DNA from 4 places in the Shewanella sp. 1180_01 genome. Region 1 is predicted to be linked to each of the others. Evidence: predicted binding sites of a transcription regulator. Region 1 holds the regulator's gene; each other region holds the start of a gene.
What was found. The regulator sigma-54, encoded in region 1, starts transcription at its own class of promoters, with help from an activator protein. The targets are predictions, from matches to a motif close to GTTGGCACGNNNNTNGNNT.
Positions count from the first base shown of each region.

Region 2: the regulator sigma-54 is predicted to act here: its motif matches at 1,181-1,199, upstream of flhA (flagellar biosynthesis protein FlhA).
Region 3: the regulator sigma-54 is predicted to act here: its motif matches at 1,626-1,644, upstream of FW758_RS14865 (superinfection exclusion B family protein).
Region 4: the regulator sigma-54 is predicted to act here: its motif matches at 948-966, upstream of flgF (flagellar basal-body rod protein FlgF).

Region 1 covers NZ_VXCT01000022.1:25,139-29,734, reverse strand. The annotation lists gene kdsC (3-deoxy-manno-octulosonate-8-phosphatase KdsC) at 1-122, shown strand, start outside; gene lptC (LPS export ABC transporter periplasmic protein LptC) at 119-679, shown strand; gene lptA (lipopolysaccharide transport periplasmic protein LptA) at 666-1,220, shown strand; gene lptB (LPS export ABC transporter ATP-binding protein) at 1,217-1,948, shown strand; gene FW758_RS12815 (RNA polymerase factor sigma-54) at 2,056-3,534, shown strand; gene hpf (ribosome hibernation promoting factor) at 3,563-3,850, shown strand; gene ptsN (PTS IIA-like nitrogen regulatory protein PtsN) at 3,853-4,296, shown strand; gene rapZ (RNase adapter RapZ) at 4,293-4,596, shown strand, end outside.
Region 2 covers NZ_VXCT01000024.1:53,839-58,434, forward strand. The annotation lists gene flhB (flagellar biosynthesis protein FlhB) at 1-1,052, shown strand, start outside; gene flhA (flagellar biosynthesis protein FlhA) at 1,236-3,335, shown strand; gene flhF (flagellar biosynthesis protein FlhF) at 3,347-4,596, shown strand, end outside.
Region 3 covers NZ_VXCT01000028.1:48,744-53,339, forward strand. The annotation lists gene FW758_RS14860 (ATP-binding protein) at 1-1,517, opposite strand, end outside; gene FW758_RS14865 (superinfection exclusion B family protein) at 1,686-2,297, shown strand; gene FW758_RS14870 (DUF3149 domain-containing protein) at 2,440-2,571, opposite strand; gene FW758_RS14875 (bacteriohemerythrin) at 2,885-4,474, shown strand.
Region 4 covers NZ_VXCT01000024.1:23,211-27,806, forward strand. The annotation lists gene flgE (flagellar hook protein FlgE) at 1-830, shown strand, start outside; gene flgF (flagellar basal-body rod protein FlgF) at 1,003-1,746, shown strand; gene flgG (flagellar basal-body rod protein FlgG) at 1,757-2,545, shown strand; gene flgH (flagellar basal body L-ring protein FlgH) at 2,557-3,231, shown strand; gene FW758_RS13530 (flagellar basal body P-ring protein FlgI) at 3,243-4,334, shown strand; gene flgJ (flagellar assembly peptidoglycan hydrolase FlgJ) at 4,352-4,596, shown strand, end outside.

The DNA of each region.
Region 1 (4,596 bases):
TTCGTCAGCACGCCCACTTTGTGACTACGCTCAATGGCGGCCACGGTGCCTTGCGTGAACTCACAGATCTATTGCTACTCAGTCAAAATAAATTCACTTCGGCCCATGGAATGAGTATATGAGTCGTGTGACACTCGCGATTATCGCTTTTTTTGGAACGGCATTAGTGCTTTATTGGCAAGTGCAGAACAAACATAGCGGTGATACCGATAACAGAGTAAAAGATCAAAATACCCCAGATTTCATCGTTGAAGATCTGCGCAGTGTTGAGTTCAACGAACAAGGGCTAGTCAATAGCCGTGTGACGGCGAAACACATGGAACATTATGATTCAACGAATCAAACTTACTTTACTCAACCTGTTTATCTTGTTTATCCAGACCAAGGTAAAGCACAATGGCAACTCAGAGCAGATCAGGGCAAGCTAAACAAGGAAACGGGCAAGGTTGCATTAGAAAACAATGTTATTATTGATGCCATTAGCCCAGAAGAACCGATCCAGACCTTGTCCACCAGTTATCTGGAACTCGATCTCAATACGATGATAATGACCTCTGACCGCACCATTTACGTCACAGGGAAAGATTTTAATATTCAAGGCCAAGGCCTTTATGCAGACCTCAACGCGCAAGAAGTGCAATTGACCAGTCAGGTAGTAGGAACATATGAAGCAAAATAACGTATTACTTGCCAGCCTAATGCTAATAATGAGCATGAGCGCCTTTGCTAAAGTCGACGACCTGAAACAGGAAGTCAAAATCAAGGCTGTGAGCCAAACGGCAGATATCAAGAACAACCAGATCATCTTCTTTGGTCCGGTTGAAGTCACCCAAGGTTCGATTAAAATCCATGCAGATCAACTGCGTGCATTTTCTGCCGAAGGTGAAAATAGCAAAATTTTAGTGGCCACTGGCAACCCTGCGACGTACAGCCAAGTATTAGACGATGGCCGTCCAGCCTCGGCGAGCGCGAAAGAAATTCGTTACGATATGGCGAGCCGCACCCTGACACTTAAAGGCAAAGCCTCGTTAGATCAAGCGGGCAGCCAAGTGACGGGTAATTTGATCCGCTACAACATCATCCAGCAAAAATTGATTGCTGAGAGCACCGGCAGTGGTGACGATCGCGTGATCACTATCATTCAGCCAGAAAGCTATCAAGATGATGCCAAACCAGACGCGCCAGCAGATAAACCTGTGAAAAAGCAGGACTCTAAATGACCCAAATCACCCTAAGAGCACAAAATCTGGCGAAGAGTTACAAGAGTCGCCAAGTGGTTAAAGACGTCAGTCTGACGGTAAAAACCGGTCAAGTCGTTGGCCTACTCGGCCCGAACGGCGCGGGTAAAACCACCACCTTTTATATGGTCGTTGGTCTGGTTAAGAGCGATAAAGGCCACATCTTTATCGACGATGATGATTTAACCGCAGATCCTATGCACCTGCGCGCCCGCAAAGGCATAGGTTACTTGCCACAGGAAGCCAGTATCTTCCGTAAACTGACCGTCCATGACAACATCATGGCCGTGCTTCAAACGCGTAAAGAACTAAAAAAAGAGCAAAGGGAAGAAGAGCTAGAGCATCTGCTTGAAGAGTTCCACATCACCCACATCCGTGACAGCCAAGGCATGTCATTGTCGGGCGGTGAACGTCGCCGTGTCGAAATTGCGCGGGCGTTAGCAGCAAATCCTAAGTTCATTTTGCTCGATGAACCCTTTGCTGGTGTCGATCCGATTTCGGTTATCGACATTAAAAAGATTATCGAACAGCTCAAAAGTCGTGGCCTTGGCGTGTTGATCACAGACCACAATGTCCGTGAGACATTAGATGTGTGTGAACATGCCTATATCGTGAGTCACGGAAACTTGATTGCCGAAGGAACACCCGCAGAGATCTTAGACAATCAGCAAGTTAGGGCTGTGTACTTAGGTGAACAATTCAGGCTATAGTTAATCAAGCGGAGCCAATGTAGGCAATTTATGCCACCATTGGACTCCACTCAAGATGATAACAAGCGGCCTCATCCAACAATAATAACGTAGGGATCAGCGGTAACATGAAAGCGTCACTCCAGCTCAAACTGGGTCAACAGTTAACCATGACGCCACAATTACAACAGGCCATACGTCTGTTGCAACTGTCGTCATTAGAACTGCAGCAAGAGATCCAGCAAGCCTTAGATTCTAATCCCCTTCTCGAGCTGGAAGAGGATCAATTCGACGCCACTAAAGACCCTGTAAACCAAACGCTATCCGATACGGATTTCAGTGAATCTAGCACCCTGCCGCCAGAAAAAGACAGCTCCACCATAGACACGGCAGAGTCGCTCACGAAAGAGTCCATGCCCGACGAACTCCCCATGGACACCACATGGGATGAAGTGTTCACCGCCTCTCCTAATTCTGGCCCCGGCGGCAGTCGTGAAGACGATATGCCCTTCCAAGGTGAGACCAGTGAAGGCTTGTATGAACACTTAGAATGGCAAAAAAACCTCACACCGTTTTCTGAAACCGATTTAGCCATTGCCACCGCCATTATTGATGCCATCGACGATCAAGGCTATCTCACCCAAAGCACTGACGAAATCCTCGAAGCCATGGGCAATTCTGAGGTTGAGCTCGACGAAGTCGAAGCTGTACTCAAGCGCATTCAACACTTTGATCCCATTGGTGTTGCCGCCCGCGATTTAAGCGAGTGCCTGTTGATCCAACTGTCGCATTTCGCCGCTGACACGCCCAACCTAGAAAACGCCCGCATGCTGATCAAAGATCATTTAGATCTGATCGCCGCCCGCGATTTTAGATTGTTGATGCGTAAGACTAAATTAAAAGAGGATGAATTAAGAGACGGCATCGCGCTTATCCAAACCCTCAATCCCCGCCCAGGTTTATTGATTACGCCCAACGATGACGAATACGTCATCCCAGATGTGTCAGTGTCGAAGAAAAATGGCCGCTGGGTGGTTGAGCTGAATCCTGACTGCATGCCAAAAATCAATGTAAACCAACATTATGCCTCGATGGCGCGCAGCACTAAAAGCCAAGCCGATAGCCAATTTATTCGTGGTCATCTGCAAGAGGCTAAATGGTTTATCAAGAGTTTAGAGAGCCGTAATGATACCCTGTTGAAGGTGGCGAACTGTATCGTCCAATATCAGCAAGGTTTCTTTGAATACGGTGAAGAAGCCATGAAACCTATGGTGCTTAACGATATTGCCGAAGCGGTAGAAATGCATGAGTCGACCATCTCACGGGTGACGACACAGAAATACATGCATACCCCTAAGGGACTTTTTGAACTAAAATACTTCTTCTCTAGCCACGTCGGTACTGACGATGGTGGGGAGTGCTCATCCACAGCAATCAGAGCCTTCATTAAGAAACTGGTTGCAGCGGAAAACCAGAAAAAACCATTAAGCGACAGTAAGATGGCACAGCTTCTGGCAGAACAAGGGATCAACGTAGCCCGCAGAACCATTGCGAAGTACCGAGAGGCTATGCTCATTCCGCCTTCTAATCAGCGTAAAAGTTTATAACCTACAGTGGATATCGGAGGACGTTTCTATGCAAATAAACCTGAGTGGACACCATGTCGAAATTACCGAATCGTTACGCGCATATGTAGAAGAAAAGTTTTCAAAACTTGAACGCCATTTCGAACAGATCAATAATGTGCACGTTGTGCTCAATGTCGAGAAAATGCAACAGATTGCCGAAGCGAGAATAAATCTTATCGGTGGTGAAGTTTTTGCTACTTCAGAGCATGCTGACATGTATGCCGCTATAGACGCCCTGATTGACAAGCTTGATCGTCAGGTTATTAAACACAAAGAGAAGTTAACAAAACACTAATAATGGAACTTTGTACCATACTGCGGCCGGAGTGCACTACCTGCGCCACTCCGGGCAGCAAGAAAAAGGTACTGGAACTCATCAGCGACTTAGTCGCTGCCCAGTACCCGACCCTCTCATCTCAAGAGATATTCGAAAGCCTAGTGGCGCGCGAAAAGATGGGGAGCACAGGTATAGGTAACGGCATCGCCATTCCACATGGTCGACTAGCCGATATAGATCAGCCCATTGCCATACTCATTAAGTGTGAAGAGCCGATAGCATTCGATGCTATCGATAAGCAACCTGTTGATATTTTATTTGCACTACTGGTGCCTGCAGACCAATGTCAGCAGCACTTAAGTACCTTGTCTTGTATGGCCGAAAAGCTGAGCGACAAGCAAATATTAAAGCAATTACGCAAGACGCATGATGAAACGGAACTCTATCAGGTAATCACTGGATGAAACTGGTCATAGTGTCGGGCCGCTCAGGCTCAGGCAAATCTGTCGCCCTAAGGGTACTCGAAGATCTCGGCTATTATTGTGTCGATAACCTTCCCTTGCCCTTAATCGGCACTTTGCTTGAGCAACTCAAAGGCAGTAACGATCTCGTCGCCATCAGTGTCGACGTGCGTAACATGCCTGAGCAGGACAAGGTCTTAGTGAAGCAACTCGCGAGCCTGCCTCCTGATACTGAGTTAACCAGCTTCTTCCTCAATTCCAGCGATAAAATTCTGCTTAAGCGTTACAGCGAGACCCGTCGTT
Region 2 (4,596 bases), on a different contig from region 1:
TTGCGCGTTCTAAAGAACTCGGTACAGCAGCAGTATTAATTTCGGCAGCATGTGGTTTTTATATGCTAGGTCCTAGTCTAGCCACGAGTCTAACTCGGGTGTTTGAGACGGTTTTTACCATGGACCGGGCGCAAATATTTGATACTGAAGAAATGTTTAATGTCTGGGGCGTTGTCGCGAGCGAAATCGCATGGCCCATGGCAAAAATTATGCTGTTGATCGTAGTTGTTGCTTTTATTGGCAACGTTGCCTTAGGTGGAATGAATTTTTCGACCCAAGCTATGATGCCTAAGGCCAGTAAAATGAGCCCTGCAGCAGGTCTAAAGCGCATGTTTGGCGTGCAAGCAGTAGTTGAGCTGACAAAGGGGATTGCCAAGTTTTCTGTGGTGGCATTTTCGGCATATTTATTACTGAGCTTTTATTTTAACGATATTATGTTGCTGTCTAGCGACCATCTTCCCGGTAATGTCTACCACGCATTAGATTTACTCGTGTGGATGTTTATCTTGTTATGCTCCTCTATTTTATTAATTGTCGTCATCGATGTGCCGTTCCAAATTTGGAATCATAACAAGCAACTTAAGATGACCAAACAAGAAGTAAAAGATGAATATAAGGACACTGAAGGGAAACCAGAAGTAAAAGGGCGGGTACGACAGATGCAACGCGAGTTAGCCCAGCGTCGAATGATGACTGAAGTACCCAATGCCGATGTCATCGTTGTTAACCCCGAGCATTTTGCAGTAGCGATTAAATACGATGTACAGCGCTCCGCCGCTCCCTTTGTGATTGCCAAAGGCGTTGATGACGTTGCATTTAAAATTCGTGAGATTGCTCGCGAACACAATATTGCCATTGTCTCTGCACCACCTCTTGCGAGGGCGATATACCATACGACTAAGTTAGATCAACAAATCCCCGAAGGACTATTTACTGCCGTGGCACAGATTTTGGCTTATGTTTTCCAGTTACGTCAATATCAGAAAGGACGTGGTCGCAAACCTATTCCTGTCCCGCTTAATCAGCCCATCCCTGATGAGTTAAAATATTAAGTTAGCAGCATCTGACAATCGTGAGCGAAAGTCAGACAATGTCACTTTGTATGGATATTCCACTGTTATTTCTTCTTTATATCAATAAGTCACTGGTATAATTTTTCTTAATTAGTCTGATTTATTTTGTTGGCGCGTTTTTTGCTTTTCGCTTATTACACGTCAAAATTTAGGTTATAGCGAATGGATGTTAAAGCGACTCTTGGTCAAGTAAAACAAATGCGGCTGAGCTCATTCAAAGGCATTGGTACGCCTATGGTTGTGCTTGCTGCATTGGCCATGATTGTTTTACCTATCCCTCCATTTCTATTAGACATACTTTTCTCATTCAACATTGCCTTAGCGCTCATCGTATTGTTAGTCGCTATTTATACCGATAGACCATTAGATTTCGCCGCTTTTCCAACTGTATTGCTGGTGGCGACATTACTACGACTTGCACTCAACGTCGCTTCAACTCGTGTGGTATTACTCGAAGGCCATAATGGTGGTGATGCGGCAGGTAAGGTGATTGAAGCCTTCGGTTCTGTGGTGATTGGCGGTAACTATGCCGTTGGTTTAGTTGTTTTTATCATTTTGATTATTATCAACTTTGCGGTGGTGACTAAAGGTGCTGGTCGTATCGCAGAAGTGAGCGCCCGCTTTACCTTGGACGCTATGCCAGGTAAGCAAATGGCAATTGATGCCGATTTAAATGCTGGAACCTTAAACCAAGACCAAGCAAGAATACGTCGCGCCGAAGTGACTCGTGAAGCTGATTTTTATGGCGCGATGGATGGTGCTTCAAAATTCGTAAAAGGTGATGCCGTTGCGGGTATCATGATTTTAGTGATAAACATCTTAGGTGGTTTCATCATAGGGATTGTTCAGCATGGCTTAAGTTTCTCTGAAGCGGTTGAAATTTATACCTTGCTGACTATCGGTGATGGTCTGGTGGCGCAGATCCCAGGCTTATTACTGTCAATCGCTGCCGCCTTGATGGTAACCCGTCAAAATGAATCGGGCGATATGGGCCAAATGATGATGAGTCAGATGTTTGACAGTCATAAATCATTGGGTATCGCCGCCGGAGTGTTATTTGTCATGGGTATTGTTCCTGGCATGCCACATATGGCGTTCTTAAGCTTCGCCTTTATTACTGCAGGTGCTGCCTATTTTGTCTATAAGCGTAATGAATCAAAACGCATTAAAGCCTTAGAACTTGTTAAATCAGGCCCTGTAGAGAGACAAGATAAAGAGCCTAAAGAACTGGGTTGGGACGATGTGCATCATGTTGATACTATTGGGCTTGAGGTTGGATATCGCTTGATCCCACTGGTCGATAAGGGCCAAGGTGGCGAGTTATTAAGCCGTATCAAAGGAGTCCGTAAGAAGTTATCGCAAGAGTTGGGCTTCTTAGTGCCTGCGGTGCATATTCGCGATAACTTAGATTTGTCACCTAATGCCTACCGCATTTCTCTAATGGGCGTAGTTGTTGGTGAGGCGGATATTCGTCACGATTGTGAATTGGCGATTAATCCCGGCCAAGTCTATGGCAAGCTTGACGGTATTGAAACGCGCGATCCGGCTTTCGGTCTGGAAGCAGTATGGATTGCCCCTGAATTACGTGAGCATGCACAAACATTAGGTTATACCGTTGTTGATGCAGCTACGGTTGTGGCAACCCATATTAGTCAATTGCTGACCAATAATGCTGCTAAGTTGTTAGGATACGAAGAAGTGCAACAACTGATGGATATGCTTGCGAAACACTCGCCTAAGCTGGTGGATGGCTTTATTCCTGATGTCATGCCGTTAGGACATGTCGTAAAAGTGATGCAGAACCTGTTAAATGAAGGGGTTTCAGTCAGAGACTTGCGTACTATAGTGCAAACTTTGTTAGAATACGGCACTAAGAGTAATGACACTGAAGTCTTGACCGCTGCAGTTCGTATCGCGTTGAAACGTATGATCGTTCAGGAAATTTCAGGCCCAGAGCTCGAAATCCCCGTCATAACTTTGGCGCCAGAGTTGGAACAGATGTTGCATCAGTCAATGCAAGCAACCGGTGGTGATGGTCCTAACATTGAACCCGGTCTTGCAGAACGCATGCAGCAGTCTCTTGCCGATGCGGCTCAGAAGCAAGAAATGGTCGGACAACCTGCCATATTGTTGACGTCAGGTATGTTACGCGCGACGCTGTCACGCTTTGTTAAACATACTATTCCTAATCTCAGAGTCATTTCATATCAAGAAATACCTGATGAGAAGCAAATACGTATCGTATCTGCAGTCGGCCAGTAGAGGACGCATAAGTGAAGATTAAACGATTTTTTGCCAAAGACATGCGCGCCGCACTGGCCCAAGTGAAAGAAACACTCGGCTCAGATGCCGTCATTATGTCAAATAAGAAAGTGAATGGGGGCATCGAAATTGTCGCCGCCGTTGACTATGACGAACCTAAAGCGAAAACCGCAGCTACTGCGCCAGCGCCAACCTTTATGGACGTGAGTGACGACCTTGTGTCCTTGGGTGCTAAACAGCCAGTACGAGTAGAAACCCGTGCAAAGCCTGCGGCACCTGCTGACTCATTACAAGCCTTGTTAGAGAAGCAGCAAAGTCGTTTGAATCAACAGATGTCGCATCAGCAAGTTGATGCAGCGTTACCCGCATGGGCAAAGGGGTTACAAGCTCCGGTTGCGGCAAAAGTGGAGCGTCGCGAAGCGCCTGCTACGTTTGATAAGAAGCCACAGACATCACAGAAACAAAGCGCAGATATTGAGGCAATGCGTGATGAGTTAGCCTCATTGCGTAATTTATTGACACACCAAGTGTCCTCTTTGATGACAGAACATAAAAAACGCATCGACCCCGTCGGTGCTATGCTCGAGGCCAAGTTACTTGAGGCTGAATTCTCCCCTGCGGTTGCGAACAAATTAGCGGCGCTGAGCCAACACTATACGCCTGCAGAATTAGTTCGAGCTTTACCTCAAAGTCTCGCTAACATGCTTGATAATCAAGGTGATGATATTGTTAAACAGGGCGGAGTGGTTGCATTAGTGGGTCCAACCGGTGTGGGTAAAACCACGTCATTAGCGAAACTTGCTGCCCGTTTTGCTGCCCATCATGGTGCTGAGCATGTGGCTTTGATAACGACAGATCATTATCGTATCGGAGCCTATGAGCAATTAGCAACTTATGGCAAAATAATGGGCTGCCCAGTAAAGCAAGCTCATGATCTGAATGAATTAGAGCAAATTCTCTATCAGTTTAGGAATCGCAAGCTAGTATTGATAGATACGGCTGGCATGGGACAACGAGATATGCGTCTTTACCAGCAACTTGATAATTTAACTGCAAATAGCAGGATACCTATCCGCAGTTATCTGGTACTGTCTGCGACAGGACAGCGCCGTGTGCTGCAAGATGCAGTCAATCATTTTAAACGCATTCCCCTATCTGGTGTCGTTCTCACAAAACTCGATGAATCTGTGTCGTTAGCAGGGGCATTAAGTGTGTTGATCCAAAACGGATTACCATTAAGTTATGTTACTGATGGACAAAG
Region 3 (4,596 bases), on a different contig from region 1:
CCTTTCAATAGCGTCGCGGCATTAAAGGCCGCTGATAATCCTAAGCCCGTGCCGCCTTTATTACGATTCGTAGTGAAAAATGGCTCGAACATGTGTTCAGCGACATCGGCTGGAATTTCTAAGCCATTATTTTGAATGCTAATTAGAATCGACTCTTCGTCCACTGTGGCGCTGATGTGGATGAGATTATCTTCACGTCCTTGGAAAGCATGGGTAAAGGCGTTCGACAGAATATTGCTGACGATCTGATTCAATAAGCTGATATTGGTTTGAATATTGAGTGTGGGCTCTACGCTGATTTCAGTGACGGCGTTGACATGCGGATGCATAATTAATGTCGACTCTAAAATCTCGTGGAGTTGCTGACTTAAGTTACAAGGTTGGTGTTCTTCATGACTGCGATCGATGGCGATCGTTTTGAACTTTTGGATCAAACTACTGGCTTTGGTGATATTGCGGACTATGAGTTCACAGCTTTCTTGATACTCATTAAGGATCTCATTGATTTCATCTAAGGTGGCTTGGTCGCTGTGGATCAGGTCGATCAGCTCTTCAATATGGCTGAGCTGCGCACTCGCCGCCGTCAAACAAATGCCAATCGGCGTGTTTATCTCGTGGGCAACGCCTGACACCAATCCTCCCAAGGCCGCCATTTTTTCTTGCTCAACTAACACTTGTTGCGCCCGTTTTAGTGCGCTAAGGGATTGTTCTAGTTCTATGGTCCTTTCTTTGACTTGTCTGGCGAGTTCTTCTTTATAGCTACGTTCGAGCTTGAGTAGCCGCTCTCTATCTTCTAGGGCCGTTTGCAGTTCAGCCTTAGATTTCTTTAAGGCGCCAAAGGAGCTTCTCAGTTGTACTTGCATGCTGTTGATGGAGTCGGCGACTTGTTTAAACTCATCAATTTTTTCTTGGCGGGCAAATTGCAGCGGCTCGTATTCGTGATCTAGGTCGATATCTTTGCAGTATTGACTGAGTTTATCTAAGTGCTTGGTGATATTGAACCATACTAAAAACAGAATAAATCCAGCAACTAAGAAGGTCTTTATTCCATTAGAGAGCAGAATGATAATGGCTTTATCATACAAGCGCTGATAGATGGCATCGACATCGACTTGTATCTCGAGTGTGCCGACATTAATACTCTCGGTCGGGGATTTATAAACTAAAGGAAAGGTTTTATCTAAGGAGTGTTCTTGCTTTTGCACACCGGCATTCCACGCTTGGCCGCTGTCATCTTTAATCGAAATGTAGTTAATATCGGGCAGCTGAATTAAGCCATTGAGCTGAGTGTTAATGAGCCGCTCGTCAATCACCCAAATACTGGCGGCGAGCACATCTAAGTTCACCTTTTCCATATTGGAAAACACTCTGTCGATACGCACAACGTCATTGCGATAATCACTGATCAACTGATAGGCAGTGGTGATTAAGGTGATAACAGAGCTAAAAAGTACAATAGACAAGGTAAGGTGCCTGCCTATGGGACTTTTGATAAGTTGGCTAAAGAATGTCAGCATCTTAAATTTTCTTTATGCAATAGCGGCTTGAGATGCTTATAAGCATAGACTTACAGATCCAGAAAGTGCATTTTCTTGCGAATAAAATCAACGAAATATCTCTTCATTTATGGCATTGAATTTGCTTATTAGCCGATAAGTTCAATTTTTTGTCACTGGGATAGCACTATGTTTAAACTCAAGCTGGATTCAGTTAAGTTTGTTAGTCCAAAGAAAATGATGTTCAGAGTCATGCTGTGGCTAATGGTGAGTTGTACTGTCTTACTCCTTATTCCCCCGAACGTGTTGGCAGTGTTGGCGCTCGATAAATTTGTGCCGGAACATGCACAGTTTGTTGGATTAGGTCTAATCGTTTCTATCGCTTACTTTTTGAGTCAATTAATTAACTTAGGCTTAGATGAGTCTATCCGTCATTTAAGTGATAAGCGCGTTATTGAGACGATTGAAGCTAAAGTGAACCTGCTTGATCCTGCAGAGCGAGCGTTAGTCAGAGAGTTCTTTCTTCAGGGCGCCACAATTTTGACTCTGCCGCAAAATGAAACCGCTGTGAAAAGTTTATTGAATGCCTGCATCTTAGAAAAACTCGGTAACGAGCGCCATTATGCGATTCAGGGACCGACAGCCGACTATAAGATTGCCATGAAGGCCCGCATGTATCTCAACCGCGATGTGCTGCGTTTGCCTGCGGGTGAGCCGAGCCAGGAAGAGATGCAGTCGTTGATTAAAGCGCGTCCGCAATTTTTAAATGGTCTAGTACAAAACAGAAAACACGCTGCATAGGCGTGTTTTGTCTCGCTAGGATGAGTGCTGGCTTTAGATGAGTTGCAACATTCTGAAAAGCGAGACAACAAAAAATGGGGGTGATAAAAACCCCCTAGATTTTGCATTTATACAAGAACATGAAGAACAACTGGAGCAAAAACTATTGTTTCGGTGCCGACTTCACAATGAACATCCAAGTGATATAAGACACTATCCCTATTGTGCTAAAGATAACGATCATTGAAAGTAAGCCTATGGGGTTACCAAACATTAGATCTAACCAAAATGCCATGACTGAAATCCTCTTTCCTGTGAAGTCCTCTCTAAATTAGCGGTATTCGATAGCTAAAATACTGATCTCGATCAATAAAGAATCGACATAGGAATACAAAGTCATAACCCTTAGTTAACTCTGTGATCTTGGTCAAGTTTGAGGCTATGCTTAACAGTGATGAGTTCAAATAATTTGGCTTTGTTTCTTCTTCTGTTAGTGTCTAGGATTAATCTACTTAACCAGATCGATATTTCGTTATCGCACCATGCTATTTATTGGTTTTGGTTTTTTAGATGAATGCTGCGATATTAGTTTTTTAAAGGAGTAAAAAATGGATTCTAATAAAAGTCGCAAGGATTCCATGGGATATAATTCTATCTTTGCGCCACTGCTGTTGCTGATTTATCCACTCTATTGTTTAGTGATCACAGGGCACTTTGTCGCCATCCTGTGTTTAAGCGCGCTCGCCGGCATTTTAATGTTCAACATCAATAAATTAATTCGCAATTTAAGACAGCTTGAACGTGCCGCCCATCATTTAGGCGAGGGGGATTTAAGCTATCAATTAGAAGAGAAAGATGCAGGCGTATTCATTAAGGTCGTGCATAGTATCAACCGCATGGGCGAGGATGTTAGCCGCACGATTTTATCTTTGTCTGATACCTGCGAAGGCATGAAAAAAGTGGCCTCGGATATCAAGGTCATCAGTGAGCAGGCAAAACAAGGGGTGTTAGAGCAAGAGCATCAAACGGAACTGGCCGCCAGTGCGATGACGCAAATGGTTTCAAGCGTGCAAGCGGTGTCGCAAAATGCAATCAGTGCGGCCAAAGCTGCCGATATAGCTCAAAGTTCTGCCAAGCATGGCGACCAAATCATGAATGGCATAGTGACTAAAATTGGCGCTATGTCAGCACAGATCCATGATACTCGAATCGTGATTGAGCACTTGGCCGCCGACAGTAATAATATCAGTAGCATTATCGAAACCATTTCGCAGGTGGCTGAGCAAACCAACTTACTCGCCTTAAACGCCGCCATTGAAAGTGCGAGAGCCGGTGAGCATGGTCGCGGCTTTGCCGTTGTCGCCGATGAAGTGCGTAATCTTGCGAAACGGACATCTGAAGCCACGGTGGAAATCCAACAACAAATCGCCGCATTACAAAAAGGTGCACAACATGGCGTTGAAGTCATGTTGAAAAACGTGGTCATTGCCGACGAAACCGCTGAGATGGTGAATCAAGCCCACAGCGCGCTCGGACAAATCGTCACGCAGGTAGAGACCATTACCGATATGTCCCATCAAATCGCCACGGCATCGGGGCAACAACACACAGTTGCTGAAGAGATAAATAAAAATATCACTGTGATGGCAGAGCTCGCCCTAAGTAATGCGTCCCACACCAACAACACTAACTTATCGAGTTTGAAAGTGTATAACATGTCGCAGGAAATCGGCTCCTTGCTGCACCGATTCCATGTGAATGCGGCATTCTTTAACTCGAGTCAGGCACAAAATAAACTGTTTGTGAAATGGGGACCTGAGTTAGACATAGGGATGCCAGAGATCAATCGTCAACATCAACGATTAGTGTCGCTGATCAATGAACTGCATCGCACGTTAAACGAAGAGTATGGACTTGAAGCCATCAAACGTATCGTGCAAGGGCTGGTGGATTACACCGCCAATCACTTTGCCTATGAAGAAGAGCTCTTTGCCCGCTTTGGCTATCCACAGACCGACAGTCATAAGGAAAAGCACGGCAAGTTAGTGGGGCAAGTACTTGATTTTCAAAAGCGGGTTGTAAAAGGGGAAGATGTTGCCGACGAATTAATGACTTTCTTGAAGGCTTGGCTGGTTAACCATATCCAAAAAAGTGATAAAGAATATACCGCCTTTTTGTTATCCCATGGTGCAGAATAACCCCAAGAGCATGATTTTTGAGCGGTTAAATGCAATTTGTATTAAAGTCGCGGCAAAAGGCTTGCCATTGTCATGGGCAAAGGTATAATTCCCAGCACTTAGAGACAGCCAGTTGTTTTGAT
Region 4 (4,596 bases), on a different contig from region 1:
CAAAAACTTATAACAATGTCACTTCAATGACTATTTATGACTCTCTCGGTGAGGGCCACATCATGACCACGTACTTTGTGAAGCCTAAAGACGGTGCATATAATGGTGAGAGTAATTGGGTGGCTTATTATGCTATTGATAATAAACCTGTAAATTTAAATGGCCCTGCAGGTAAATACGATGTGGATACTGATGGTGACGGTAGTCCAGATGTGCCACCTGTTGCGGGCGGTGGTGGTGTTTCAGCGCAAACTGCTGGTGGCTGGACGGGGGCGGTGCTGAAGTTTAACTCAGTTGGAGCCTATATTGACAGTAATCCTGCAGTTATTACTACGGCGCCACTTGGTAATAAACCAGCTGGTGTATTAGGTGCTGGAGCGGATGCCACTCAAGCATTAACAGTGAAGTTCAATGCGCCAACGCAATATGCAGATCCTTTTGCGGCGACTGAATTGAAACAAGATGGTACGACGGTTGGTCGTTTAACTAACGTTGAAATTGGTGCTAATGGTTTAATTACTGCAAGTTACTCGAACCATTTAAGTGTGCCTTTAGCACGAGTTGCCTTGGTTCGATTTGCTAACGAACAAGGTTTAACACAGGTGGGTAATACGTCGTGGAAAGCCAGTTTGAATTCTGGCCCTGCTCTTGCTGGTGAGGCAAACAGTGGTACTTTTGGTAGCATCAAGTCATCGGCGTTAGAGCGATCGAACATCGATTTGACCACTGAACTGGTTGATTTAATTTCTGCGCAGCGTAATTTCCAAGCAAACTCTCGTACCCTTGAAGTGAACAACACGCTGCAACAAACCGTATTACAAATCCGCTAATCATTACATTGTATGACTAAGTGTTGCCGCCAGTGGCAACACTTAGCCTTTATCCTACTGTCAATTCACTTCATTTTCCTATTCTTCAATTCTATCAGTAAATTAAAAGTCAATTTTGTTGGCATGATGCTTGCTTTGCTATTGTCATGTAGAAAATTTGACGGAGCAGTCTGTGGACAAATTCCTTTATGTCGCCATGAGTGGTGCTAAGCAAAATATGAATGAGCTGGCGCTCCGTGCGAACAACTTAGCTAACGCGAATACCGACGGTTTTAAATCCGATATGGCGCAAGCTCGCTCGATGCAGGCCTTCGGTGAAGGATTGCCGACAAGGGTGTTTGCGATGACAGAATCTCCGTCAGCTAATTTTCGCTCTGGTCCCATAAAAACCACTGGACGAGATCTCGATGTTGCCATTAAAGGCGACGGCTGGTTTGCCGTGCAGGCAAAAGATGGCAGTGAAGCCTATACCCGCTCAGGCAGTTTAAGTTTCGACTCTACGGGTTTACTACACAATGACAGGGGAAATCCTGTTATGGGTGATGCTGGTCCCATAGTGTTGCCGCTTCCTATCGAGAAAGTTTCAATTTCTCAGGATGGCATTATTTCTGTGCGACCTCAGGGCGCTACCGCTGAGGTTGTGGAAGAAGTCGGTCGCTTGAAACTCGTTAATCCGGGTAATGCCGAGATGATGCGGGGTGAGGACGGACTGTTCCGGCTCGTGTCGGGCAATATCGCTCCTACCGATCCTAGCGTAGGGGTTGAAAGTGGCGCAGTGGAAGGCAGTAACGTAAATCCTGTCGATGAAATGGTGTCTTTGATTGACCTTCAGCGTCAGTTTGAATTGCAAGTCAAGATGATGAAAACCGCGGAAGAAAATGATCGCGCTTCATCTTCATTAATGCGTATTAGTTAGGAGATAGATTATGCATCCGGCGTTATGGATTAGTAAAACTGGCTTAGACGCACAGCAAACTGACATTGCGGTGATCTCGAACAACGTGGCGAACGCCAGCACTGTGGGCTACAAGAAAAGTCGCGCAGTATTTGAAGATTTGCTTTACCAAACAGTTAACCAAGCGGGCGGTGTCAGCGCTTCTAACATTAAGTTACCTAATGGATTAAACATAGGTGCGGGTACCAAAGTTGTCGCCACACAGAAAATGTTTACCCAAGGCAACATGCTGACTACGGATAACTCATTGGATCTGATGATTGAGGGCCCAGGTTTTTTTGAAATCCAGCTACCCGATGGTACTGCGGCCTATACTCGAAATGGTCAGTTTACCTTAGACGATACGGGCCAGATTGTGACGCCAGGTTCTGGCTACTTGCTGCAACCCGCGATCACGATTCCTGACAATGCGACTAGTATTACCGTTTCCGCTGAGGGTGAAGTTTCAGTGAAAACCCCAGGTACAGCAGAGAACCAAGTTGTGGGTCAGTTGACTATGACGGATTTTATTAATCCATCGGGTCTGGATCCTATGGGGCAAAACTTATACACGGAAACCGGTGCGAGCGGCACGCCCATTCAAGGTACTGCTTCGTTAGATGGCATGGGAGCGATTCGTCAAGGCGCCTTAGAAACCTCTAACGTTAACGTGACCGAAGAACTTGTGAATCTTATCGAAAGTCAGCGCATTTACGAGATGAACTCCAAAGTGATTTCAGCGGTAGATCAGATGCTGTCTTACGTGACTCAGAATTTATAGAGGCAAACATCATGGCTAGATATCTTGTGTTGGCCGTCGCGTTATTGCTTGCAGCTTGTAGCTCGACGCAAAAGAAACCCCTTGCGGATGATCCCTTTTATGCGCCGGTATACCCAGAGGCACCGCCGACAAAAATTGCCGCGACTGGTTCTATTTATCAAGACAGTCAAGCATCTAGCTTGTATTCGGATATACGTGCTCACAAAGTTGGCGACATTATCACTATCGTTTTGAAAGAGTCGACTCAAGCTAAGAAGAGTGCAGGCAATCAGATCAAAAAAGGCTCTGATATGAGCTTAGATCCTATCTTCGCCGGTGGTAGTAATATCTCCGTTGGCGGAGTACCAATTGATTTACGTTATAAAGATAGCATGAACACTAAACGTGAATCGGATGCGGATCAGAGTAATAGTTTAGATGGCAGCATTTCGGCAAACGTGATGCAAGTGCTGAACAACGGCAGCTTAGTGATCCGCGGTGAAAAATGGATCTCAATTAACAATGGTGATGAGTTTATTCGCGTCACTGGTCTGGTTCGCTCGCAGGACATTAAACCCGATAACACTATCGATTCAACGCGGATGGCAAATGCCCGTATTCAATACAGTGGCACAGGTACTTTCGCAGATGCTCAAAAAGTGGGCTGGTTAAGCCAGTTCTTTATGAGCGACTGGTGGCCCTTCTAAGGAGTCGTATCATGAAATATAAACTGGTGTTAGCCGTTGCCGTGCTAGTGTTTTCTCTACCTAGTCAGGCTGAACGAATTAAAGATATTGCCAATGTGCAGGGCGTACGCAGTAACCAGTTGATCGGTTATGGCTTAGTGGTTGGTTTGCCGGGAACGGGTGAAAAAACCAGTTATACCGAACAAACCTTTATGACTATGCTGAAAAATTTCGGTATTAATCTTCCTGACAACGTCAAACCAAAGATTAAAAACGTCGCTGTGGTTGCCGTACACGCCGATATGCCAGCCTTTATAAAACCGGGTCAAGATCTTGACGTCACCGTATCTAGCTTAGGCGAAGCCAAAAGTTTACGCGGCGGCACCTTATTGCAAACCTTTTTGAAAGGCGTTGACGGTAATGTGTATGCCATAGCCCAAGGCAGCTTAGTGGTGAGTGGTTTTAGTGCCGATGGTTTAGATGGTTCAAAGGTGATCCAAAATACTCCAACTGTTGGCCGTATACCCAATGGCGCGATTGTCGAGCGCAGTGTGGCGACCCCATTTTCAACCGGCGATTATTTGACGTTTAACTTACGTCGTTCTGATTTTTCGACTGCACAACGGATGGCCGATGCGATTAATGAGCTATTAGGCCCTGATATGGCGCGTCCTTTAGACGCAACATCTGTGCAGGTCAGTGCTCCGCGTGATGTATCACAACGGGTGTCTTTTTTAGCAACGCTTGAAAATCTGGATGTTATCCCCGCAGAAGAATCTGCCAAAGTGATCGTTAACTCACGCACTGGAACCATAGTGGTTGGGCAAAACGTGCGCTTACTCCCAGCGGCGATTACCCATGGCGGCATGACAGTCACGATTGCTGAGGCAACCCAGGTTTCACAGCCAAACGCCTTAGCCAATGGTCAAACAACTGTCACGAGCAATAGTACGATTACAGCGACAGAAAGTGACCGCCGTATGTTTATGTTTAATCCAGGCACTACGCTGGATGAGCTGGTTAGAGCGGTTAATTTAGTCGGTGCAGCCCCCTCAGATGTGTTAGCAATACTTGAGGCATTAAAAGTGGCAGGAGCTTTGCATGGTGAACTTATCATCATCTAATTTCTGTCGGGAAAATCATGGAAAAGCTTTCAAGTTCATCACATTTTCTTGACCTGGGCGGCTTAGATTCACTCCGCGCCCAGGCTCAGAAGGATGAGAAGGGCGCCTTGAAAAAGGTCGCCCAACAATTTGAAGGTATTTTCGTGCAAATGCTGATGAAAAGTATGCGCGATGCCAATGCGGTTTTTCAGTCTGATAGTCCTCTCAATAGCCAATACACTAAGTTTTACGAGCAGATGCGCGATCAGCAGTTATCGGTCGA